DNA from 2 places in the Kitasatospora sp. NPDC002965 genome. Region 1 is predicted to be linked to the other one. Evidence: riboswitches for the same ligand, from Rfam matches in the RefSeq annotation. Region 1 holds a riboswitch; the other holds the start of a gene.
What was found. A riboswitch is a leader RNA that binds a small molecule or an ion and turns the genes downstream of it on or off. The one in region 1 is predicted to bind cyclic di-AMP.
Positions count from the first base shown of each region.

Region 2: it holds a riboswitch for cyclic di-AMP, as region 1 does, so the genes downstream of both, ABZY91_RS40280 (NlpC/P60 family protein) here and ABZY91_RS08720 (transglycosylase family protein) in region 1, are expected to answer to the same signal.

Region 1 covers NZ_JBEXNT010000014.1:13,094-20,552, reverse strand. The annotation lists gene ABZY91_RS08730 (LacI family DNA-binding transcriptional regulator) at 1-696, shown strand, start outside; gene ABZY91_RS08725 (hypothetical protein) at 764-964, opposite strand; gene ABZY91_RS08720 (transglycosylase family protein) at 1,154-2,497, opposite strand; cyclic di-AMP (ydaO/yuaA leader) riboswitch at 2,484-2,680, opposite strand; gene ABZY91_RS08715 (hypothetical protein) at 2,915-5,134, shown strand; gene ABZY91_RS08710 (hypothetical protein) at 5,272-6,183, opposite strand; gene ABZY91_RS08705 (DUF397 domain-containing protein) at 6,710-6,955, shown strand; gene ABZY91_RS08700 (ATP-binding protein) at 7,314-7,459, opposite strand, start outside.
Region 2 covers NZ_JBEXNT010000219.1:1,868-9,326, forward strand. The annotation lists gene ABZY91_RS40255 (Lrp/AsnC ligand binding domain-containing protein) at 1-127, opposite strand, end outside; gene ABZY91_RS40260 (rhomboid family intramembrane serine protease) at 169-969, opposite strand; gene ABZY91_RS40265 (hypothetical protein) at 1,172-1,441, shown strand; gene ABZY91_RS40270 (NYN domain-containing protein) at 1,990-3,291, shown strand; gene ABZY91_RS40275 (NlpC/P60 family protein) at 3,504-4,547, shown strand; cyclic di-AMP (ydaO/yuaA leader) riboswitch at 4,912-5,064, shown strand; gene ABZY91_RS40280 (NlpC/P60 family protein) at 5,075-6,268, shown strand; gene ABZY91_RS40285 (NlpC/P60 family protein) at 6,497-7,459, shown strand, end outside.

The sequences.
Region 1 (7,459 bases):
ATGCTGGTCGACCGGGGCGTGGCGGGCATCGTCTTCGTCTCCGGCCTGCACGCGGACACCACCGCCGACCATGACCGGTACGCCCGGCTGGCCGGCCGCGGGGTGCCGTTCGTGCTGATCAACGGGTACAGCGAGAAGATCGACGCGCCGTTCATCTCGCCGGACGACCGGGCCGCGATGTGGATGGCCGTCCAGCACTTGGCCGAACTCGGCCACGAGCGGATCGGGCTGGCCGTCGGGCAGCGCCGGTACGTGCCCGTGCTGCGGAAGATCGAGGGGTTCACCGCCGCCCTGTGCGAGGTGCTCGGGCGCACCCGGGAGGAGGCCGAGGGCCTCGTCCACCACACCCTGTTCAGCGTGGAGGGCGGCCACGCGGCGGCCGGCGCGCTGCTCGACAAGGGCTGCACGGCGATCGTCTGCGGCAGCGACATGATGGCGCTCGGCGCGATACGGGCCGTCCGGCAGCGGGGCCTGACGGTGCCGCAGGACGTCTCGGTGGTCGGGTTCGACGATTCGCCGCTGATAGCGTTCACCGAGCCGCCGCTGACCACCATCCGCCAGCCGGTGGAGGCGATGGCCACCGCCGCGGTGGACGCCCTGCTGGAGGAGGTCGGCGGAAACGCCGCCCAGCGCGGGGAGTTCATGTTCCAGCCCGAGCTGGTGATGCGCGGCTCGACCGGCGCCGGCGCGCGCTGACGGATCGGACGAACGGCCGGGGTCCGGGAGCAGGCCGCTCCCGGACCCCGGCCGTTCGTCGTGCGGGTCAGCCCTCCTGGACGGCCGGGCGGTCCGGGGTGACCCGGTGGCCGTCGGCGGCGTCGCCGGTCCGGGTCTCGGTGCGCCGCCCCCGGTCCAGGTAGTCGCGGAGGATCAGTTCGACGGCGTCCTGCGGGCTCTTCGTGCCGGACAGCATCATCGCGTCGATCGCGAGGTTGGCGTCGAGCGTGACGGTGACCTGGGCCATGGTGACTCCTCCTCGGGGACAGAGCAGCAGCATGCCTGGTGCGGCCGGATTTGACCATGACCTTCCGGGGCGGGGCGTGCGGGGTCCCGGGGGCGGTCCGGCGCGGGACGCACCGGGGCCCCCGGGGAGGGAGCGACCTGGCTCCTCCCCGGGGGCCCCGGGCTTTCGCGGGTCAGACCCGGCCGTGGGTCAGACCCGGCCGGCGAAGTCCGGGGCCCAGTTGGCCACGGTCTGGGTCCGCACGCCCGAGCTCGGGTTGGCGGCCTCGACGTACTTGCCGTCACCGATGTAGAGCGCGACGTGGTAGACGCCGGAGTCCTTGCCGTTGTTGGACCAGAACAGCAGGTCGCCCGGCTTGAGGGCGTCGAGCGAGACGTGCGTGGACGCGGCGGCCTGGTCGGCGGCGACGCGCGGGACGGTGATGCCCGCGGCGCGCAGCGCGGCCTGGGTGAGGCCGGAGCAGTCCCAGCCGCCGTTGCCGGTGCCGCCGTAGACGTAGGCCTGGCCGACCTTCGACTGGGCGAAGGAGACGGCGGCGGCCATGCTGCCGGTGGCGGCCTGGGCCGGGGCCGGGGTCTCGGCCTGGGCGGCGGGCTTGGCGGCCGGCTTGGTGGCCGGGGCGGGGGTCTGGGCGGCCGGCTCGGTGGTGGCGGTGCCGGTCCCCGCGTCCTTGGCCCGGTTGAACCAGTCGAAGCCCTTGCCGGACTCCTCCGAGGCCTGGTTGCCCTTGGCCCGGTCGCCGAAGGTCAGGTGCTGGCCCGGGTAGATGCTGTGCGGGCCCTCGGTCAGGGTGGCGCGGTTGAGCTCGTAGAGCCGCTCCCAGCCGCCCTGGACGTCGTTCTTGTCGGCGATGGAGGAGAGCCAGTCGCCGACGGCCACGGTGTAGTCGTCGGACTGCTTCCGGTCGCCCTGCTGACCGCCCTGCTGGCCGGTCTGCTGGCGCCACTGGCGCCCGTCCTGGCCGCCGTCGCCCTGGCGGGCGGCGTCGGTGGCGGCGGGAGCCTGTGCCTGCGGCTGGGCGGCCTTGGGCGCGGCGGGCTGCGTGGCCTTCGGCTGGGCGGCGGGCTTGGCGGCCGGGGCCGGGGTCTGGACGGCCGGCTTGGCGGCGGCCGTGGAGGTGTCGACGGCGGCCGGGGTGCCGCCCTTGGTCAGGCCGGCCTTGACCGAGCAGACCGGCCAGGCACCGGGGCCCTGCACGGCGAGCACCTTCTCGGCGATCGCTATCTGCTGGTCCTTGGTGGCGAGGTCGGCGCGCGCGGCGAACGAGGTGCCGCCGAACTCGGTCCAGGTGGAGCTGGTGAACTGGAGTCCGCCGTAGAAGCCGTTGCCGGTGTTGATGCTCCAGTTGCCGGTGCTCTCGCACTGGGCGACCTTGTCCCAGGTGGCGACGGAGGCGGCCGAGGCGGTGCCGGTGGTGAGGCAGGGGATGGTGAGGCCGATGCCCGCGACGCCGAGGGTGGCGATGGCGCGACGGGTGCGGCTGGACAGGCGGGTGCCGTTGGTGGGCAGCATGAAGACGCGGTCCTCTCCCACGCCTGCGAGGTGAGCTGTCGGATTCGGGCTGGAGTTGCCCGGCCGCGCTGTGGACGCGGCTTCACCCCTAGCCCTGGTCGGTCCGGGGACCGGCCTGGGCGAACTACCTGTGGTTCCCCCGCTCCTGCCGTGGTGCTTCGTACTTCCAGCGCACCCGACGGCAGGACTCGGCGTTGCAGGGGAGCTGGGTCCGTGTGGCCACGAACGGGGAGCACGTTAAGCAGAGCCGCGTTCAAACCGCAAACATGTGTGAGGCACGTCACTGTTTGCGAAATCCATGGTGGGCGGCTGTCCTTCATGATCAGAAATGACCGATTTCATGCAACGCCCGTCGCGGTCAACGCAACTGCCTATGCTTCAGAGCGTCAGCAGGACGCCGGCGCCGCCGCAGCCGCCCGTGGGGAGGGCTACGCACCGATGGCCATGGACGAGGACCCGGACCCCGCCCGGCCGACCGGCCGGGCGCGCGGAGCGCATCGCAGGCCAAAGCATCGCAGAGCGGACATCCCACCCGAACCGCCCCTAACTCCCTTAAGTCGCCGCACTTTACTGCGCTGGCTCGCCGTCGGCACCGCCTTCGCGGCGGTCAGTGGCGAGGAGGTGCTGCGGCGCTCGCTGAGCGGCCCGACCGAACCGGTCGCCGCCGTCGCCGGATCGTCCACGGCCGTCGGCGCGGACCGGACGGGAGCCGGAGGCCACGGTGGGGCGTCCCCCGAGGCCGCTCCGGTCGGCGCCGCGCCCGAACAGCCGGCCCCCGCGCCCACCGTCGACCAGAGCGGTCGCCGCTGGTCCGACCCGGCCGGCTGGGGCGGTGCCGTGCCCGGCCCGAGAAGCACCGTGCGGATCACCGACCGGGTGCTGCTCGACACCGACGCCGCCGTCGGCACGCTGCTGGTGGAGCCGACCGGCGCCCTCACCTTCGCCGCCGACCGCACCCTCACCCTCGCCGCCACCGGGAACGTCGAGATCCGCGGCGCCCTCGCCCTCGCCCCCGACGGCACCCACACCCACACCCTGCGCTTCCCCGCCGTCGACGAGAGGCGCTTCCAGGGGGACGGCATGAAGGTCGTCGACACCGACGTGGGCCTCTGGGTCACCGGCGCCGGCTACCTGCGGCTCGACGGCGCCGCCAAGACCGCGTGGGTCCGCGCCGACCGCGAGTTGAAGGCCGGCGGCACCGAGCTGGCCCTGTCCGCCCCGCCCGCCGGCTGGCTCCCCGGCGACGAACTGGCCGTCACCCCGACCGGCCCGCCCGACCAGGAGGGCTTCGCCGCCCACTACGACCTCGTCACCGTGCGGTCCGTCAGCGGAGCCACCGTCACCCTGGAGTCGCCGCTGAAGCACGCCCACCCCCTGGTCGCCGCCGGAGGGGGCGTCACCGTCGGCGCCGAGGTGCTCAACCTGACCCGCACCGTCCGGGTCGAGGGCACCGCCGAGGGCCGCGCCCACGTCCACCTCACCAGCTCCCGGCGCGCCGACGTCCGGCACGCCGCGCTGCGCTGGGTCGGCCCGCGCGCCGACACCAAGGAGACCTGGAGGGGGCAGGACGGCACCGCCCCGGTCACCGCGGCCGTCCTCGGCCGGTACGGGCTCCACTTCCACCAGCTCGGCGACGCCACCCGCGGGACCGTCGTCGAGGGCGTGGTCGTCCGCGACGCCGGCAGCCACGCGTACGTGCCGCACGCCAGTCACGGCATCACCTTCCGCAGCTGCATCAGCCACGAGACCTGGGAGGACGCGTACTGGTGGGACGGGCCGCTGGACACCCGCACCCCGCAGCGCCCCTCCGACGACATCGTCTACGAGTCCTGCGTCGCCTCCCGCACCCTGCTCGAACCCAACCCCCGCGCCTACCGGCTGACCGGCTTCAACCTCGGCGCGGGCACCGGCGGCAAGGCGGTGGACTGCGTGGCCGTCGGCGTCCAGGGCGCCGACGGGGCCTCCGGTTTCGAGTGGCCGGAGAACAGCGAGGGCGTCTGGACCTTCGAGCGCTGCCTGGCCCACAACAACCTGCGGGACGGCATCTTCGTCTGGCTCAACGCCCGTCAGCACCACGTGGTCACCGAGTTCGCCGCCTACCACAACGGCGGCTGGGGCATCGAGCACGGCGCCTACCTCAACGACTTCGACTACACCGCGAGCGTGCTGTACGGCAACGCGGGCGGGGGAGTGGCGCTGCACTCGCTCGGCCGGGACCAGGGCACCGTGTTCGACGGACTGCTCGTCGACGCGGCCGGGCAGAGCGACTTCGCCGTCTCCACCGCCCGGCACGAACTCGCCGGACAGGCCGTCACCTTCAGCCGGAGCCGGTTCACCGGCTACCGGCGGGCCGGCGTGGCCTTCCGGGCCACCTCGGACGGGCAGCCGGACGACGTGCTGCTGCTGGACTGCGAGTTCGGCGGCAACGAGCTCTGGCTGGACCCGGAGGCCGTGCGGCCGAAGAACATCCTGTTGCGCCGGGCCGGGCAGACCGAGGTGCTCAAGGTCCGCAAGCCGGACGAGGAGGGCGCCGCGCAGCCGCAGTGGAACGCCGCCGCCGCGCCGGTGGCCACCTTCGCGGCGCAGTCCCGGCCGGTGCGGCTGCCCGCCCTGAAACTGAAGGACGCGGCCTCGCCCACCAGTCGGGTCGGCCGCTGAGGCCGCCCCGGCGACCGCGGCGGCGGTGCGGGGTCCCGGTCCGGCCGGAGGGCGGGGGGCCGGACCGTTCCGGCCGGTGCGAGCAGCCGAAGGGGCCCGGAACGGATGCGTTCCGGGCCCCTTCGGACGGGCTCGCGCTACTGGGCGGCGTGCCGTCCGCCGGAGGGCTCCGCGGCGACGTCCCCGGCCTCCGCGGCCTGCGCCTCGAAGTCGACGGCCGGCAGCGTGGCCAGGTAGGTGGAGGCGATCAGCTGGCCCACCGTCGGGTACGCGCCCAGCGGGGCGGCCGACGGGCAGCCGGACTCCTCGGCTGCCGTGGCGAGCAGCTCGGAGTCCGCCTCCGGGCCGATCACCAGGGGGGCCAGCGCCGGGTTCTGCGAGCCCATCTCCCGGAGGTGGGCGACGGCCGCGGCCACCGAGCCGGGCAGGTCGAGCGCGGCGGGGACGACGGGCACGGCCAGCCGGGCGGCCAGCAGCATGCCGGTGATCCCGGCGGCGTCGGCGGCGGCCTGCCCACCGACGGTGGTGAGCACCACGCCGTCGGCGGCGGTCGCGATGGCGAAGAGCCGGGCCCGGTCGGCGCGGGCCAGACCGGCCTCGGAGAGGCGCACGTGCACGGCCTCGGCCAGCAGCGGATGCGGGCCCAGCACGTCGGTGACGGGGGCGCCGTACTCGGCGGCGAGGGCGTACAGGTCGGTCAGGAAGTCGTGCGGGCCGGGCACGAGGGGCACGACGACCGGCGTGGGCAGGCCGGCCTCGGCCGCCTCGTCCAGCAGTTCGGCGACGGTGCGCTCGGCGCCGACCTCGGCGCCGTGGGCCGGAAGGTAACCGGCTGCCGTCTGCACGCCGTTCTGCTCGCTGCGGACGATGGACAGCAGCTCCTCGACCACGGACCGGGATTCCGGTCCGGCGGCCGCGGGCACGGCGAGCAGCAGGACCGGCGAACCGGTCGGGATTTCGGGGCGCTCGGGACGGCGGTGGCGCCCCCGCGCACGGGAGCCTGGGGTTCGGACGGGCAGTGGCGCGCCCGGGATGGCTGCGGTGCTCATGGCGGAGATCGTAGGACATTCCCCCGCCGTGCTCGCAGTCGGCTGCCGTACGAGGAGGGGCGGCCCGTCCGAAAACCGGACATAACCGGCCCGAACCCGGTTTCTCTCCCGGTATCCGCTCAGATGCGAGAGGAGGAGCTCCGCGTTGCAGGAGGGGTGCGTGAGATGTCTCACAGGGCGGGCATCGTCTGACGGAGGGTCACAGTGGGGTCACAGCGGTGCGACCCCGGGCTCCCGAAGATCAACATTCAGCGGGTGGTCGCCTACGGGCCGTCATCGACATCCGGCCGATTCGGTCGACTATGTCCATTTACGTACCGTCAGGTGCGCGGCTCGTGAAGAGTTCCGGTTCGGTGTCGAAAAGCCCGTGCACCTGCAACGTCCCGTGCTGATGCACGTGCACTGGAGCTATCATCACGTCAAGTGAGGCGTTGTGCCGGGCCGGTACGGGGCCGGTCGAGCCGTTCGGCTGAGAGCCGGGGCGCCGAGCTGGACGACCCACTCCGGAGCTCTTCGGGAGATTTCTATGCACGACACGTTCGACACGTACAACGGGATGGCCGCTGCGGACCTCAAGGGCGTGGTCTGGCAGAAGAGCCTGCACAGCAACTCTCAGGGCAACTGCGTCGAGTTCGCCGCCCTCCCGGGGGGCGATGTGGCGATGCGCAACTCCCGCTTCCCGGACGGTCCGGCGCTCATCTACACCCGGGCCGAGATCGAGGCCCTGCTCCTGGGGGCCAAGGACGGGGAGTTCGACCACCTGGCGGTCTGACCGGCCGCCGGCTCCACCATCGGGGGGCCGTCGTGGGTGCTGACACCACGACGGCCTTTGTCTTACCGGCTCCGCCGCCCTGCGAGCCGTCGTGCCACGAGCTGCCGTTCCGCCGGCCCGGCCGCCGTTCGCGGGCCCTCGCCCGCCGGCCGCCGTTCCGCCCGCCAGGGTCACCCGCCGTCGCCGCCGTGCCGAGCCGCCGCACGCGGATCGGAGGGGCGCACCGCCGCAAGGGTGGCCGGTACCCGCTGCCCGAGGGTCACCGATCGCCGTTGCCGTGGTGTGTCGCGCTGGTGTGTGGTCTCCCGCCGGGCGGTGTGGTGCTCCCGGGGGGTCCTGTCACGGGTCGTGCGCCGGGCTAGGCCGAGCGCCGGTGCCGTCCGCTCATCTCGGGGGCCGGGATCGACCGTTGTTCCGGTTCCGCCTCGAACAGCGCCCAGACGACCTTGCCGCCGCCGAGCGGATGCCAGCCCCAGGAGTGGCTGAACGAGTCGACCAGGTGGA
Region 2 (7,459 bases), on a different contig from region 1:
TCGCGACCAGGTCGTACCCGCCGGTCACCGAGTAGACCTCGCTGACGCCCTCGATGGCGGCGATCGCCTCGGCGATCTCCGGGATGCGGTCGACGCTGGTCTTGATCAGGACGATGGCGGTGATCACGGTGCGAGCTCCTTTGTGAGGTGCCGCCAGCGTATCGGGCGTCAGCCGGACGGTCGCGGGCGGCGGGCGGCCCGGGGGCGGCGCTCGGCCAGGGTGCAGGCGTAGAGGAAGCCGGCCGCGAAGCCGATCACGTGCACCAGGTAGGCGACCCCCGGCCCCGCCGAATGGACCGACCACCACTGCAGGGCGAACCAGAGCCCGAGCACCAGCCAGGCCGGGAACCGCAGCGGGAGGAAGAGCAGCAGCGGGACGAGCGTGGTGACCCGGGCCCGCGGGTGCAGGCGGAGGTAGGTGCCGAGAACGGCCGAGATCGCCCCGGAGGCGCCGATCAGCACCCGGGTCGAGTCCGCCGTGTGCGCCTCGGCGAGCGCGAAGCCGTAGGTGGCCACCGCCCCGGCCGCCAGATAGAAGAGGACGAACCGGGGGCGGCCGAGCCGCCGTTCGACGGTCGGGCCGAAGACGTGGAGGAAGAGCAGGTTGCCCAGCAGGTGCAGCCAGCCGCCGTGCAGGAAGAGCGCGCTGAGCACCGAGAGCGCCGGGTGCTTCCCCGGGGTCGGCGCGGCCGGGCAGCCGGGCACCGGGTCGGGGGCCTCGGCCAGCTGTTCGGCGGTGAGCGGATGCCCGGCCAGCAGTTCGGCCGGCACGGCCCCCCAGCGCTGTTCGTAGCGCTGCTCGGCACAGACCCGGGCCTGGTCGCGCCCGTACAGCGGATTGAGTCCGGCGGCGGGCCCGAACAGGAAGACCACGGTGTTGAGCGCGATCAGCGCGTAGCAGACGGCCGGAGCGGCGGCGGCCGGTCGGCCGTCCCGTGCACCGGCGTGGTCGAGGACCGGGATCGCCATGCCGCCAAGCATCCCTCCGGCGGACCGGGCGGGACCGCGTCGTTACGGCAGGTGGCCCAAGGCGGTGATCGCCGTGACCGGTGGTCACGAAGGTTGCCCCAGGCAATAGGCTTGGGGCGGGCCTTCCCGCCTCCCGCCGCCGACGCCGGGGCTCCGGGGGGAGCGCCTGAGCCCATCCAGGGACCACCCGAGAGGACCCCCGATGACTGTCCCCGCTCTGACCGCCGAGACGCGCTGGCGCTGCACGCTCTGCGGAAACCTGACCCGTTTCGACGTCACCCGCACCGCCCGGGTGACCGAGTTCCTCCACTTCGACCTGGCCGGCGATTCCAAGGTCGAGGAGACCCAGGTCCTCAGCGAGACCGTCGAGTCGGTGCGATGCCGCTGGTGCAACGCGGTGGACCAGGTCGAGCTGGTCGCCCGCCCGGGTGCGGCGGACGCCGGGCCCGAGGCCGTCGGCGAGCAGGGCTGATGCCCCGCCCGTGCGGTGGACGGCACACGGCGTGGCGGTCCACCGCACGGGACAATACAGAGAGAACGCACGGGGTGTGACGCGGGTGCCGGCCGCCGGCCGTCGCCCGCTGGACCAGGATCGGAGCCGAGGACGTGGTGGACGCAGCGAAGGAGCCCGCCGGGCCGCAGGGGCAGCAGCCCGCTGTGGACGCGCAGGCGCCGGACGCGGCCGTGGCCGCTCCCTTCGGTTCCGACGCCGCGGCCGAGGTGGCCGGCGGTGAGGAGCCCGGTGGCGGTGACGAACCGGCGGCAGCCGTCGACGGGCCGGGCGGGCCGGGCGAGCAGGGTGGGCACGACGGGCCCTCCGGTGCCGGTGGGACGGGCGACCGTGACGGGCTGACGCCGTCGACGGCGGAGGAGCCGTCCGACGAACGGCCCACCGAGACGCCCACCGAGACGCCTGCCGGTGCGCCCGCGGGGACGCCCACCGAGACGCCTGCCGGTGCGCCCGCGGGGACGCCCACCGAGACGCCTGCCGGTGCGCCCGCGGAGACGCCTGCCGAGAAGCTGGACCGGCCGCTGCCCGAGGGGGTGCGCCGACGGGTGGTCGGCCTGGCCGCCGACGCGCTCGGCGGGCTGCCGCTCGGCGAGCTGCCCCAGTCGCTGCGCCAGTACGCCAAGTTCACCCCGGCCCGTCGGGCCAAGTACGCGGCCACCGCGCTGGCCGCCGCGCTGGAGTCCGAGCCGGCCTTCCGCGTGCGGATAGCGGAGCGGCTGCGGCTGGGCCAGCCCGATCTGGTCCGGGCGCTGGAGTCGGGCACCGTTCCGGGTGCCGCCGATCCGATGGACGTGGCCGCCGCCGCCTACCTGGTCCGGTCGGCGGGCTGGAGCCGCCTGGTCGCGGAGGCGGGCGAGGAGGCCGAGCGGGCCGGCGCCGAAGGTGCGGCGGCCGAGGCGGCCCGGCTGGTGGAGAAGCTGCAGGCCGAGCTGGCCGAGGTGCGGGCCGCCGCCCGTGCCGACCTCGACCGGCAGCGGAGCGAGTCGGAGGACGTCCGCAAGGAGGCCGAGTCGCTGCGCCGGAAGGTCCGTTCGCTGGAGAGCGACACCCGCCGGGCGCAGGCCGAGACCCGCAAGCTGGCCGTCGAGTTCGAGGCGGTCAAGGCGCAGGCGGCGGCCGAGCGGAGTGCCGGCGAGAGCGAGACGCGGCGGCTGCGGCACCGGGTGTCGGAGCTGGAGACCGCCGTCGAGCAGGGCCGCCGGTCGGCCCGCGAGGGGCGCAGCGTCGAGGACATGCGGCTGCGGCTGCTGCTGGACGCCGTCCTCCAGTCGGCCCAGGGGCTGCAGCGGGAGCTGGCGCTCCCGGTGTCCCAGATCCGTCCGGCGGACCTGGTGGAGGCGGTGGTGCCGGGTTCGGCCTCGCCGCACGACGTGGCGCGGCGCGGTCTGGCGGAGGACGACCCGGCGCTGTTGGACCAGCTGCTGGCGATCCCGCAGGTCCATCTGGTGGTGGACGGCTACAACGTGACCAAGACGGGCTACCCGACGCTGCCGTTGGAGCAGCAGCGGATCCGGCTGCTGGGCGGGCTGGCGATGCTGGCGCAGCGCACCCAGGCGGAGGTCACCTGCGTGTTCGACGGGCAGGACCTGGACGTGCCGGTGATCATGGCGCCGCCGCGCGGCGTGCGGGTGCGGTTCAGCCGAACGGGGGAGACGGCGGACGAGCTGATCCGCCGGTTGGTGCGGGCCGAGCCGCAGGGGCGCCCGGTGGTGGTGGTCTCCACCGACCGGGAGGTCGCGGAGGGCGTACGGAAGGCGGGCGCGCGCCCTGTAGCCTCCGTTCTGCTGCTCAATCGGCTGGCCCGGCCGTAGCCGTGCGCCGGTTCCGAGCGGGCGGGAATGACGCCTGGTCAGCGCCGGGATTGCGGCGATGTGAGGGTCTCGTGAAGTCAGGGAGTGGGGGACGGGTTCACGCCAACGGGGGAGTGGCGCAAAGCGTGGATCTTCACTAGTGTCTGGCGTCAAACCTATTTTCCGGATTCTCACCCGTTCAGGTGAGTCCATTGGAAGAAGGAGCCGGTCTTTTGGCCTCCCACCGCCGTCCCAAGCAGCCGAGCCGCGCGCGAGTCACCGTGCTCACCGCGGCCGCTGCGACCGCGGTCGCTCTCTCCGCCCAGGTCGCCGCTCACGCCGCGCCGAGCCCGTCGCCCAAGAAGGACGACGTCAAGGCGCAGATCGACCAGCTGCAGGAGGAGGCCGAACAGGCCACCGAGCGATTCAACGGCGCCAAGGAGCGGGCCGACCAGCTGCGCAAGCAGGCTGACCAGCTCCAGGACCAGGTGGCCCGCGGTCAGGAGCAGATGACCCAGCTTCAGGCCGGGCTGGCCGAGGTCGCGGGTGCGCAGTACCGCACCGGCGGCATCGACCCGTCGGTCCAGCTGATGCTCTCCTCCGACCCGTCCGGCTACCTGGACAAGGCCAGCAGCGTTCAGCAGGCCAGCTCCAGCCAGGCCGAGGCGCTCAAGGGGCTCCAGGACCAGCAGCGCCGGCTGGACCAGCAGAAGGTCGAGGCGGCCGCCGTCCTGGCCTCGCTGGACACCACCACCAAGGACCTGAACCAGTCCAAGGCGGAGGTGAACAAGAAGCTCAAGGAGGCCCAGGACCTGCTGAACTCGCTCAGCGCCGCCGACCGTGCGGCCCTGAAGGCGGCCCAGCAGCAGGCCGACCGCGCCTCGCGCGGGACCGAGCGCCCGGACCTGGGTGAGCTCCCGAAGGCCTCCGGCATGGCCGGCTCCGCGGTGGCCCTCGCGATGGCCCAGCAGGGCAAGCCGTACGGCTGGGGTTCCACCGGCCCGAACAGCTTCGACTGCTCGGGGCTCATGGTCTGGGCGTACGGCAAGGCCGGGGTCTCGCTGCCGCGTACCTCGCAGGCCCAGGGCAACTACGGCACCCGGGTGCCGTCGCTCGCCGAGGCGCAGCCGGGTGACCTGATCATCTACCGCGACGACCGCAGCCACGTCGCGATGTACATCGGCAACGGCATGGTGGTGCACGCGCCCCGCACCGGTGACGTGATCAAGGTGATGAAGGCCGACGGGATGAAGATCAACACGATCCGCCGCGTCTGACGCGCCGGGGTGTCCGGCCGTTTGACGGTCCGCCACGACACGCCCGCGGGCCCGCCGAAGGCCCTGTGATCCGCGCCACCTCCGAACGGGGGTGGCGCGGGTGTTTCGGCCGCCGGTTCGACCGCGAGGTGAGGAACGATCAGCTCCGTGTACGGCGCTGGTCACACCCGGTCATATTCACAAATGAACTTCGGTATTCTTCTAGCTTTTTTCCGACAAGGATTTGAACGGATCACGGATCTGTTACTAGGGTCGTACCTCGAACCACCGCACAGTCGATCACCCAGCCCGGGTGGCGGCGGTGGTTCCCGCCGAGTTCGTGAAACAGCGGGACGGGCAGTCGCCCGTCCGAGTGAGAGCCCAGCAGTCGGGGGCGCTGTGGAGTGGAGCCGGGGAACCACGTTCCTCCGGGGTGAATCGGCGCCAGGTCGGTCGCGTGAGCGGCCGGTGAGGCGTCGTAGGGCACGCTTCCGCCCGAACCCGTCAGCTCACCCGGTAGGCGGATGAGGAAGAAGGAGTCCGCCTTCGTGGCGTCCCATCGTCGTCCCAAGCCCGCCGGCCGCACCCGGGTCTCGATCATGACCGGCCTCGCCGCCGCGGCCGTCGCCCTTTCCGCGCAGTCCGGCGCCCACGCCGACCCGACGCCGACCAAGGACCAGGTCAAGGAGCAGGTCGACCAGCTCAACGAGCAGGCCGAGATCGCCACCGAGAAGCTCAACGGCGCCCAGGCCAAGCAGCAGGAGCTGCAGAAGCAGGTCGGCGACCTCCAGGACAAGGTGGCCCGTCAGCAGGCTGTGGTGACCGAGGCGCAGGGCGGCCTCGCCGAGATCGCCGGCGAGCAGTACCGCACCGGCGGCATATCGCAGACCGTCCAGCTGGTGCTCTCCTCCAGCCCGGACAACTTCCTCAACCAGGCCGACGCCCTGAACCAGGCCGGTTCGACCCAGTCCGGCGCGCTGAAGGAGCTCCAGGAGCAGCAGCGCAGGCTCGACCAGGACCGCACCGAGACCCAGAACAAGCTCGGCGAGCTGGAGGCCACCACCCAGCAGCTGAAGACCTCCAAGGAGGAGGTCCAGGCCAAGCTGACGAAGGCCCAGGACCTGTTCAACACCCTCAGCGAGCAGGAGCGCCTGGCGATCCGCGCGGCCGAGGAGAAGGCCGCCGCCGAGGCCAAGGCGAAGGCGGACGCCGCCAAGGCCGAGGCCGCCAAGGTCGCCAAGGCGAAGGCCGACGCCGAGCGCGCCTCCCGTGAGAACGACCGCACCAACCTCAGCGCGCCGTCCACCCAGGCTCCGTCCACCCAGGCGCCCGCCGCGCCGGCCTCCTCCGCTCCGGCGGCGCCGAAGCCGGCCGCGCCCGCCGCCAACAGCTCGCGCGCCGCCGCCGCGATCGCCGCGGCCGAGAGCAAGCTCGGTGCCCCGTACGTCTACGGCGCCACCGGCCCGAGCAGCTTCGACTGCTCCGGCCTCACCGGCTGGGCCTACGCCCAGGCGGGCGTGTCGCTGCCGCGTACCTCGCAGGCGCAGGCCGGCGCCGGTACCCGGATCGGCTCGGACATCTCCCAGGCCCAGCCCGGCGACCTGGTCATCTTCTACGGCGACCGGCACCACGTCGGCATCTACGTGGGCGGCGGTCAGGTCATCCACGCCCCCAAGCCGGGTGCGTCGGTGCGTTACGAGGCGGCCTCCAACATGCCGGTCAACTCCATCGTGCGCCTCTGATCCCCGATCACGCGGTCCGTACGGGCCCGGTCTCCCCGCGAGGGGAGGCCGGGCCTGCGGCTTTTCCCCCGCTCGGGCTGATGTCCGATTGAGGGTCAAATATTCGGGTTGGGAGGGGTTTGGACTCGGTTGCCCGGACTCGCTAACGTCTGCCACCGGACTCCCGCTTCCAGCCGTCCTCCCCGGGGCGGCGGCGGGCCGTTGCCGCAGGATCGGAGCCGACGCCGCATGCCCGTGCACCGCCGTTCCCCGCTGTCAGGTGCGCACGCCCTCGCCCGGGCGCTGGTGCTCACCGCGGCGGCCACCACCGCGCTGGGTGTGGCGACCGGAGGCACCGCCCAGGCGGCGCCCGGCTCCCCGGACGGGCCCGCCAACCGCAAGGACGTCAAGGCCCAGGTGGAGCAGCTGTACGAGGAGGCCGAGCAGGCCTCCGAGCGGCACAACGCCGCGCAGGAGGCCCAGCAGAAGCTCCAGCACGAGACCGGCACGCTCCAGCAGCAGACCGCCGTCGCCCAGGACGAGCTCAACCAGCTCCGCGGCGACCTCGCGGCGGTGGCCGGCGCCGAGTACCGGGGCGGCGGCATGGCGCAGACCGTGCAGCTGATGCTCTCCGCCGACCCGGCGGGCTACCTCTCCCGGGCCCGCAGCCTCGACCAGGCCGCCGAGCGGCAGAACGAGACGCTCCGCGAGGTGGTCGCCCGGCAGCGCGGACTCGACCAGCGCCGCGCCGAGACGTCCGCCAAACTCGCCGAGCTGGACCAGACCCGCAAGGCGCTCGCCGAGAGCAAGCAGCAGATCCAGCAGCGGCTGGCCAAGGCGCAGCGGCTCCTCAACAGCCTCGGCGTCGTCGAGCGGGCGCGGCTGGCGGCGCAGGACGCCCGGGAGGCGGAGCAGCGGGCCACGCGCGGCACCGACCGGCTGGACCTCGGGACCGCCCCGCCCGCCTCCGAGCGGGGCGCCGCCGCACTGGCCGCCGCCGTCAAGATGATCGGCTCGCCCTACGTGTACGGATCCACCGGGCCCAAGGCGTTCGACTGTTCCGGTCTGATGTACTGGAGTTGGCGGCAGGCCGGAGTGACCCTGCCGCGCACCTCGCAGGCCCAGGCGTACGCCGGCCGGCGGGTGGGACTCTCCGAAGCGCGGCCGGGAGACCTGGTGATCTTCTACCGGGACATGCACCACGTCGGGATG